DNA from 3 places in the Bradyrhizobium sp. BRP56 genome. Region 2 is predicted to be linked to each of the others. Evidence: predicted binding sites of a transcription regulator. Region 2 holds the regulator's gene; each other region holds the start of a gene.
What was found. The regulator PhoB, encoded in region 2, activates phosphate uptake and scavenging genes when phosphate is short. The targets are predictions, from matches to a motif close to TGTCATNNANCTGTCAT.
Positions count from the first base shown of each region.

Region 1: the regulator PhoB is predicted to act here: its motif matches at 1,808-1,824, upstream of I6F38_RS21105 (alkaline phosphatase D family protein).
Region 3: the regulator PhoB is predicted to act here: its motif matches at 1,843-1,859, upstream of I6F38_RS37020 (DUF2794 domain-containing protein).

Region 1 is NZ_JADYVV010000029.1:61,306-64,580, reverse strand. Features, by position in the region: gene I6F38_RS21115 (indolepyruvate ferredoxin oxidoreductase family protein) at 1-1,036, shown strand, start outside; gene I6F38_RS21110 (hypothetical protein) at 1,162-1,593, shown strand; gene I6F38_RS21105 (alkaline phosphatase D family protein) at 1,914-3,275, shown strand, end outside.
Region 2 is NZ_JADYVV010000064.1:48,499-51,773, forward strand. Features, by position in the region: gene pstB (phosphate ABC transporter ATP-binding protein PstB) at 1-457, shown strand, start outside; gene phoU (phosphate signaling complex protein PhoU) at 564-1,280, shown strand; gene phoB (phosphate regulon transcriptional regulator PhoB) at 1,426-2,136, shown strand; gene I6F38_RS33595 (GcrA family cell cycle regulator) at 2,330-2,842, opposite strand.
Region 3 is NZ_JADYVV010000079.1:30,535-33,809, forward strand. Features, by position in the region: gene I6F38_RS37010 (ABC transporter permease) at 1-165, shown strand, start outside; gene I6F38_RS37015 (Bax inhibitor-1/YccA family protein) at 400-1,191, shown strand; gene I6F38_RS37020 (DUF2794 domain-containing protein) at 1,415-1,786, opposite strand; gene I6F38_RS37025 (DUF1223 domain-containing protein) at 2,312-3,073, opposite strand.

The DNA.
Region 1 (3,275 bases), on a different contig from region 2:
CCGCGCCGTCGTCAACGCCGATCTCTTGCCGACCGCGAGCTTCGTGATCGATCCCGATATCGACTTCGAAGCCAGCTCGATGCGCGATGCGCTGAACGGCGCGGTGACGCCTGGCGATCTCGACATCCTCGATGCCACCGGGCTTGCCACGGCGCTGATGGGCGACAGCATCGCCACCAACGCCTTCATGCTCGGCTTCGCCTTCCAGCGCGGCGCGATCCCGCTGTCGCTGGAAGCGATCCTGAAGGCGATCGAGCTCAACGGCGCCGCGATCGAGATGAACAAGACCGCGTTCTCGTGGGGCCGGCTCGCCGCGCATGATCTGCAACGCGTGGTCAGCGCCGCACGCTTCAAGAGCGCCGGCGCCGCGCCGGCAAAGAAGACGCTGGACGAGGCGATCGCGTTCCGCGCCAAATTCCTCACCGACTATCAGGATGCGGCCTACGCCAAGCGCTATCTCGACGACGTCGCGCGCGTCCGCGCCGCCGAGGCGGCCGCCGCGCCTGACTCGCAGGACCTGACCGAAGCCTTCGCAAAGGGCCTGTTCAAGCTGATGGCCTACAAGGACGAATACGAGGTCGCGCGGCTCTATTCCGATGGCGAGTTCAGCAAGGCCTTGAGGGAGCAGTTCCAAGGCAATTCCGGCTTGAAGGTCTTGCTGGCGCCGCCGCTGCTGGCCCAGCGCGATCCCGTCACCGGGCGGCTGCAGAAGCGTGAATTTGGTCCGTGGATTTTCACCGCGTTCGGCATGCTGGCGGGGTTGAAGGGCCTGCGCGGCACCGCCTTCGACATCTTCGGCTATACCGCCGAGCGCAAGATGGAGCGCGCATTGCCGGTCGAGTATTCGGCGATGATCCTGCGTCACCTCGACGGCAAGAAGCCGCTCGACTTGCCGCGCCTCGTGGCGCTGGCGAAGGCTGCGGAGCTCGTGCGTGGTTATGGCCACATCAAGGAGGGCAACGTCGCCCGCTACCGCACCGAATGCGCTCGGCTGGAGCGCGCGATCAGCCAGCCGCTGGCGCAGGCGGCGGAGTAAGGCCGGGGAACTTTCCACGGCCGCCCTGGTTGACCGGTAACCCTGCCTGCAAGCGGTGGCTGGATTCGCACGGCCGAGCCCCTACATGATGGCTGTCTGTTCGAGTGATTTCAGGAGGCCGTTTGATGGTCCTGAAAAATGCTTTTGTTGCAACCGTTTGTACCGCGTGCCTGGCTTGGGGTGGCGTGGCGTTGGCTGACGAGTATCGCCCCAGCGAGTTCTTCAGCCTCGATCTTTCACGCGCAGTGTTGTCGCCGAAGCCGCTTGGCCCGCCGGCGCAGTTCGAGCCCGTTCCGGTCGAGGCGAAGACCGACCATGGCCCCGATCAGCATGCGAACGTCGAGCCGCAGGTCGAGGAGCCGAAAGTCGCGCCGAAGAAAGCCGTGCGGACCACCAGGGTGACCGCACCGCACGAGAAGAAGCGCGCGGAAGCGCGCGTGCCCGCCCGTGCCAAGCTCGCGCGCCGCCACTCGAACCCGCTCGATGCGGAAGCTCGCGACACCAGGATCCAGACCTGGCCGTGCCGCACCGGCGGCATCTGCAATTGGCATCGGTGAGGCGGCTCGGCGGTCTCACGCCGACTTGCGCGCGCGTTCGTACCAATATCAAATCCGTCATCCTGAGGAGGCCGCGAAGCGGCCGTCTCGAAGGATGAATCGGCCACGAACGGGGGCCGTTCATCCTTCGAGACGCGCGTTCCGCGCTCCTCAGGATGACGGATTTGGCTGAGTGCTTAGCACTCCAAACTTTTCCGATTTCCATCTCCCCCCGAGTCATCCCGCCGTCGCAAAACCGTCGGCGGAGAGTCAAGAAACCGTAAGGCCGGAGTCAAGGAGCGCAGGCAAAACCTTCGTTGCGATTCGACGAAGGTTATTCGATGCCGACTGCGAACTCCGCGAGGCGGCGTGGCCTCACCCGGCGCCAGCTTCTGGTGCGCTCGGCGTCGACCGCGGCGCTGGCGGGATTCGGCGTGCTGGCAAGACCGTATCTGAGCCGCGCCGCGGATCGGCCCGCGATTGCGGGCATCCAGTCCGGCGACGTGGCAAGCGATTCCGCTGTGATCTGGGCGCGCGCCGATCGCGCCGCGCGGATGCACATCGAATGCGCCGCGGTCGAAAGCTTCGCCAGCATCCTGCGCACCGCGTCCGCCGATGCGCTGCCCGAGCGCGACTTCACCGCCAAGCTGCTGCTCGACGGCCTGCCGCCGGGCCAGGACCTGTTCTATCGCGTGCGCTTCGAGGACCGCGACGGCACATCAGGCGAAAGCCGGGTCGGCCATTTCCGAACCGCGCCGGCCGACCGGCGTCCCGTCTCGTTCGTCTGGTCCGGCGACGTCGTCGGGCAGGGCTGGGGCATCGACCCCGCGCGCGGCGGCTTGCGCAGCTACCGCACCATGCTGGACGAGCGTCCGGACTTCTTCATCCATTCCGGCGATCACATCTACGCCGATTGCACGGTGCCGTCGGAGCAGAAACTCCCCAACGGTGAGCTCTGGCGCAACATCGTCACCGAGGAGAAATCCGCCGTCGCGCAAAGCCTCGATCAGTTTCGCGGCAACTACAAATACAATTGGCTCGACGAGAATTTCCGCGCCTTCCACGCCGAGGTGCCGATGTTTGCGCAGTGGGACGACCACGAGGTGGCCGACGACTGGTCACCGCTCGGCACCGCTGATGCGACCGGCTATGAGGCGGACGGCAGCTCGCGTCTGGTGGCGCGGGCACGCCGCGCCTTCCACGAATTCATGCCGATGTGGCTGACGCCGGAGCGCGATGGCCGCGTCTACCGCAAGATTCCCTACGGGCCGCTGCTCGACGTCTTCATCATCGACATGCGCTCGTACCGCGATTCCAGCTGGAACAAGCAGGGCGATCCGGAGCAGGCCTGCATCCTCGGCCAGAGCCAGCTCGCCTGGCTGAAGCGGGAGCTGGTGGCGTCGGATGCTGTGTGGAAGGTGATCGCGGCGGATCTGCCGATCGGCCTCGTCAGCCTCGATGCGGTCGCGCTCGGCGACGGCCCGCCTGCGCGGCGCGAGCACGAGATCGCCGATCTGTTGTCCTTCATGAAGCGCGCCGGGGTCCGCAACACGGTGTGGCTCACCGCCGACATGCACTACACAGCCGCGCATCACTATGATCCGAATCGCGCGGTGTTCCAGGAGTTCGAGCCGTTCTGGGAGTTCGTCTCCGGCCCGCTGCATGCCGGCACCTGGTCGCCGGGCGAGCTCGACAACACCTTT
Region 2 (3,275 bases):
GATCTACGAGAACATCGCCTTCGGCATCCGCCTCTACGAGAAGATCTCGAAGTCCGAGATGGACGACCGGGTCGAGAAGGCGCTGCGCGGCGGCGCGCTGTGGAACGAGGTCAAGGACAAGCTGAACGCCTCCGGCCTGTCGCTCTCCGGCGGCCAGCAGCAGCGCCTGTGCATCGCGCGCACCGTGGCGGTGCGCCCCGAGGTGATCCTGTTCGACGAGCCGTGCTCGGCGCTCGACCCGATCTCGACCGCCAAGGTCGAGGAACTGATCCAGGAGCTCTCCGAGGACTACACGATCGCGATCGTCACCCACAACATGCAGCAGGCGGCGCGCGTCTCCGACAAGACCGCCTTCATGTATCTCGGCGAGCTGATCGAGTTCGACGACACCAACAAGATCTTTACCTCACCGAGCGATCGGCGCACCCAGGACTACATCACCGGCCGGTTCGGTTGACCGGCGCATGATCCGGAAAAGTGGAAACCGGTTTTCCGATCAGGTCATGCTAAAATTCAGGACACGAAGCCATGATCCCCGGGATCATGGTTGAGGGAGACAAGCGATGGCTTCTGAACATACCGCCAAGGCATTCGACAGCGACCTGCAGGAGTTGACCCGCCTGGTCGCCGAGATGGGCGGCCTGGTCGAACGAATGATTACCGAGTCGGTCGACGCGCTGATCCGTCGCGACGTCGCGCTCGGCAAGCGCGTGGTCGCCGCCGACATCGAGATCGACAATCTGCAGCGCAACATCGAAGAGCGCGCGGTGCTGACGATCGCGCGCCGCCAGCCGATGGCGATCGACCTGCGTGAGATCGTCAGCGCGATGCGCGTCGCCACCGATCTCGAGCGGATCGGCGACCTCGCCAAGAACATGGGCAAGCGCGTCGCGGCGCTGGAGAGCGATTTCCAGCCGCTGAAGTTGATCCGCGGCCTCGAGCACATGACCGACCTCGTACTGTCGCAGGTCAAGTCGGTGCTCGACGCCTACGCCGCGCACGACCTGCCGGCGGCGATGAACGTCTGGAAGGGCGACGAGGAGGTCGATGCGATCTGCACCTCGCTGTTCCGCGAACTGCTCACCTACATGATGGAAGATCCGCGCAACATCTCGTTCTGCATCCATCTGATGTTCTGCGCCAAGAACATCGAGCGGATCGGCGATCACGCCACCAATATCGCCGAGACCGTGTTCTACATGATCGAGGGCCAGCAGATCACCGACAAGCGCCCGAAGGGCGACATGACCACTTTTGCCACCACGGTGCCGGGCAACTGAGGCATGATCGGCAAGCGCGGAACCGGCAAGAGTGAAACTGGATGGTCCTCGCGACAACTCGCTTCCGCGGGGACTATGCTTGAGGAAGTAAGCGTTTCGGTTTGCGTCTGGGCAACGGATCACCACAGAGAAAGAACTTAGACCGATGAGCGCACGCATTCTGGTAGTCGAAGACGAGGAAGCGCTGACGACGCTGTTGCGCTACAATCTCGATGCGGAAGGCTACGATGTCGAGACGGTGGGGCGCGGCGACGATGCGGATACAAGGCTGAAGGAGCGCGTTCCCGACCTCGTGGTGCTGGACTGGATGCTGCCGGGCCTGTCCGGCATCGAACTGTGCCGCCGCCTGCGGGCGCGGCCCGAGACCAAGCAGCTTCCGATCATTATGCTGACCGCGCGCGGCGAGGAAAGCGAGCGCGTGCGCGGGCTTGCCACCGGCGCGGACGATTACATCGTCAAGCCGTTCTCGGTGCCGGAGCTGCTGGCGCGGGTGAAGGGCCTGTTGCGCCGCGCCAGCCCGGAGCGGCTTGCGACCGTGTTGACCTACGGCGACATCGAGCTCGACCGCGAGAAGCGCCGCGTGGCGCGCTCGGGCCGTCCGATCGATCTCGGGCCGACCGAGTATCGCCTGCTCGAATTCTTCCTCGAGCATCCCGGCCGCGTGTTCAGCCGCGAGCAACTGCTCGACAGCGTCTGGGGTCGCGACATCTACATCGATGAGCGCACCGTCGACGTGCATATCGGCCGCCTGCGCAAGCTGCTCAATCCGGGCCGCGAGCAGGATCCGATCCGCACCGTGCGCGGCGCCGGCTACGCGCTCGACGACCGCTTTGCCAAGGCCGAGCCGCAGCCGTAATGGGCGTTGGCTTAGCCCCGGCCCATCCAGCATCGTCATTGCGAGCGTAGCGAAGCAATCCATTTCACCGCAAACGCGGAACGATGGATTGCTTCGTCGCTAACGCTCCTCGCAATGACGGTGGAGGCCACAAAAAAAATCCCCGCTTTCGCGGGGATTTGTTTTTCAGGTCTTCCGTCGTTTTCCCGAGTGCTCACTTGATCTGCGGTTTCGCCGACGGCCGGCGGCGATCGGCGGCGGGCTGGTAGGCGACGCGCGAGTGATGCGCGCAATAGGGCAGGCCGGCGAGCGCCTTGCCGCCGCAGAAGAAGAATTCCGGGCTCGAGGGATCGCCGACCGGCCAGTGACAGGTGGCCTCGTTGAGCTCGAGCAGCGACAGCCGCTGGCTCATCGGCACCACATTGTCGTAGGAGATCGGATCGGGCTCCATCTCGACCTCGAAGGCATGCGCCAGCGCGGTGTTGCCGCGCGAGACCGGACGCGCCACCCGCATCATGTGCTGGGCCGGGCGAGCCTTGCGCTGCCGCGGCGCGGCCGTGGAGGGTGCCTTGGCGCGGCCGGAGAGGCCGAGCCGATGCACTTTGCCGATCACGGCGTTTCGCGTCACATTGCCAAGTTCCGCCGCGATCTGGCTGGCCGACAGGCCGGACTCCCAGAGTTTCTTCAGCTGCTCGACGCGATCGTCGGACCAGGTCAATACAGTCATCGCATTCTTCCCTTCGCGTAGCGCCGGCCAATCATTGGAGCGGCGCTGCGAGCCAATCTGGACAAATATCCCTGCGGCCAGAATCCCTTAGCCCTCGCCGGGCACGGTGTTGCGCCCGAACGTTTACGCGAGACACAAAGGCTACTTAGAGGGTCCAGTACCGCCGCACGAGATGTCGTACCCGACAGGCCAAACGCTACAATATGGCGTGACTCTGGCGCAAGAGTCCGCGGCCGTGCGTCCACATGTTCCCACACAGTTAAGCATCGCGATGAGGCTTTTCCACCGCACCGGAATGCTCCGGATTGCGCTCGTTTCGCATTGCAGGAAGGCCACTTCGTGACGATTGACACTTACCGACCGCAGCATAGAATGCCCGCCACGTGCCGCCCGCAAAGGCGGCCGTTTTGTTTTCCGAAGCTGGCCGTTGCTG
Region 3 (3,275 bases), on a different contig from region 2:
GCCTGGCTGATCGTGACGCGGCTGATGACGCTGAGTTTTATCTGGCAGGCCGGCAGCGCCGCGCTGGTCGTGGTCGCCGCGCTGGTCGTCACGGTCGGGCTGGGGCTCGTCGGGACGCTGCTCGCGCTAAACCAGAAGCCAGCCTCAGTGTTGCGGAATTTGTGACAAAATGTAGCGGCGCGAGCGCCGTTTTTGCCTATGATGCTAGGGCAGAGCGACATTCGGCCGCGCGTGGAAGCTTGCGTCGGATGTGTTAATTTCCCACATACCAATCGGGTCGGATAGTCGGTTTGAATGACACGGAATTAATGTTCCGCAAACCGAGCCATCTGAGATAGATTTACGACCGGCGCCGCAAATCCCTTGCGCTCCACCGGGACCAACCACGGGAATTCGACCATGTCGGACCTAGACCGCAACTACGCTTCTCCTTTCGGCCGGGCCGCCGGGCGCATTGACGCTGCGGCCGTCGACGCCGGTCTGCGCGCCTACATGCTGCGCATCTACAACTACATGAGCATCGGCCTGGCCATCACCGGCCTCGCCGCGCTCGGCGTCTACATGGGTGCGGTGACGACCGACCAGTCGGCCGCCGTCGCCAAGTTCGGCAACGCCTATCTGACGCAGTTCGGCTACGCGATGTTCGTGAGTCCGCTGAAGTGGCTGTTCATCCTCGCCCCCCTGGCGATGGTGTTCGTCATCTCGGCCGGCATCAACCGCCTGCAGCCCGCGACCGCCCAACTCCTGTTCTGGGTGTTCTCGGCGCTGATGGGTCTGTCGCTGTCGTCGATCTTCCTGGTGTACACGCACACCTCGATCGTGCGCGTGTTCTTCATCACCGCGGCGACGTTCGGTGCGCTGAGCCTCTACGGCTACACCACCAAGCGTGACATGAGCGGCATGGGCTCGTTCCTGTTCATGGGTCTGATCGGCATCATCATCGCGAGCCTGGTCAACCTGTTCCTGGCGAGCTCGGCGCTGCAGTTCATCGTGTCGGTGGTCGGCGTGCTGGTGTTCGCGGGCCTCACCGCCTGGGACACCCAGCGGCTGAAGAACGACTACATCTACGGCTACGCCTCGCAGGGTGGCGTGATGGCAGAGCGTGCGGCAATCACTGGTGCGCTGTCGCTCTACCTGAACTTCATCAACCTGTTCACGCTGCTCCTGCAGCTGCTCGGCCAACGCGACTAAGCGCCTCGAGCGAGCCGATCAAATCCAAGCCCCGGCCATCCCGCCGGGGCTTTTCTTTTGGGCGAGGCGAGATGTGGCGTAGCCCGGATGAAGCGCAAGCGAAATCCGGGGCAAGTTCATCCATGGCTTCGGCAGTCCCGGATCGCGCGGAGCCTTTCATCGGGCGCGCGTTCGCGCGACCCGTTGGCTCCATCCGGGCTACAAGCAGACTGACCTGACGCGCTTAGACCAGCGACAGCTTGCGATCGATCACGAACAGCACGCGTTCGAGTTCATGGCCACGACGGAGGATCAGGCCGGTCGCGGAAATCACGCTGTACATGCCCTGTTTGCGCGCAAGCCGGGGATCCTTCTCGATCCGGTAGATCGGCACTTCCGACGCGCGCCGGAACACCGAGAACACGGCACGGTCCTTCAGGAAGTCGATCGCATAATCGCGCCACTCGCCGTCGGCGACCATGCGGCTGTAGAGATTGAGAATGCGGTTGAGTTCAAGTCGATTGAAAGTCACGCGATTGGGCTGAGGGGTCGCGGCGGCGGTGCGCGCCGCGGCACGACTCCCGCTCGGATCAGTGTCCTCCGAGATCAAACTCATCGAGCGCCTCCTGTCACCTCGGTGACGGTCGGGTTCCGAAGGCCCCTCTCCGGGATCGTCACGAGAGTGACATGATCGCGCTAAGCGAGGGGGCCCGCAAGGGGCCAATCGCAATGCAACCGGGCCTTAACCACCGCCGCACGCGGCGGATTGTCCGGAAAACCGCAGAGTCACGGGAACGTTAGCGGAATCATATTGCTGCCCCACTTCCGCCCATCGCCCGCCCCGCTGCCCTGCGAAAAGGAAATCCTGCGTTGGCCCGGTCCTTTCGGTTCCGGATTCCTCAGCCCCCAGCCCCCCGGGGCCGTCGGGATCGGGCCTGTTCGCAGGGGAGTCAAATCCCAACACTGGGCCAACGAAAGTTGGTCCTTTTTGTTTTGGGACCTGCGCAAGCAAGACGCGCGCCAAGCACCGGCGCCTTCCTTTCGGCAGATCACTGAATGCAGGTTTGTCGCCATGCGGCTGCACGAAAACATGCGTGCGACCGGCGGAAGCCAGCGCATCGCGCCTTACCGCAGCGAGGCGCTAGTGAAGTGAGGTGAAGGCAGCGCCGAGCATCGGGCCCGGCTTGTCGCGGTTGCCGTCCTGGACGTACACCGCCGCAGCATCGACACCGTCACGCGTGATGTTCTCCAGCGGCACGGTCCAGCTCCCGGACGAACCGTTCCAGTCACCGACCTTGAGGAGATTGCGCACGACGTTGTGGTAGGTGATCTCGCGGCCGCGGTTCTCGCCGCGCGCGATCGAGATCGGCACCGACTTCGAGATCGAGCAGATCCAGACCTCGCCGCGCGACACGGCCGGCGACTTCGATGCGGCGACCGACACGTTGATCTGCTTGCCGCTCAGCGTCATCGTCACCGGCACCGACATCACGCTGCCGCCCTTCTCGGTGTCCTTGATCGCGCTCTCGATGCTGGCGCGGTCGCTGCCGATCACATGCGCGGAGCCGTTGATCACGGCCTGCGGCGTGTAGACGTCGCGGTCGCCGCGCACATGCGAATAGGCCTTCTGGCGCGCGCTGAAACGGGAATCGGCCAGCGTATCCTTCCAGCCGAGATAGTCCCAATAGTCGATCGGCATGCTCAGCGCGATGACGTTGGGGTCCTTCGCGAGGTCACCGATGATCTTGTCCGCGGGCGGACAGGACGAGCATCCCTGCGAGGTGAAGAGTTCGACGACAGCACGCGGATCGGCGTGGGCGGGGCGGATGATCGCGACGATTGCGCAGATACCAAGGGCGCTCGACCATCGCGAGATACAGTTATAGGCCATCATCGCTGTCATACTGCGAACCAGTCGTGATGATTTCCATCCGTAATTGTACGGAGCATGAAGTCTGTCCCTGAACTTGCGTGCCCCAAAACGCGAGAAAGCGGCCTTTTCATAGGCCGCCTTCTTTTTAGTCGCTACTCACTAAGCAGTGAGGCACCGATCACAAATCCGCGTTGGAGCATGGCCCGGAAAAGTGTGAAGCGGTTTTCCCCGC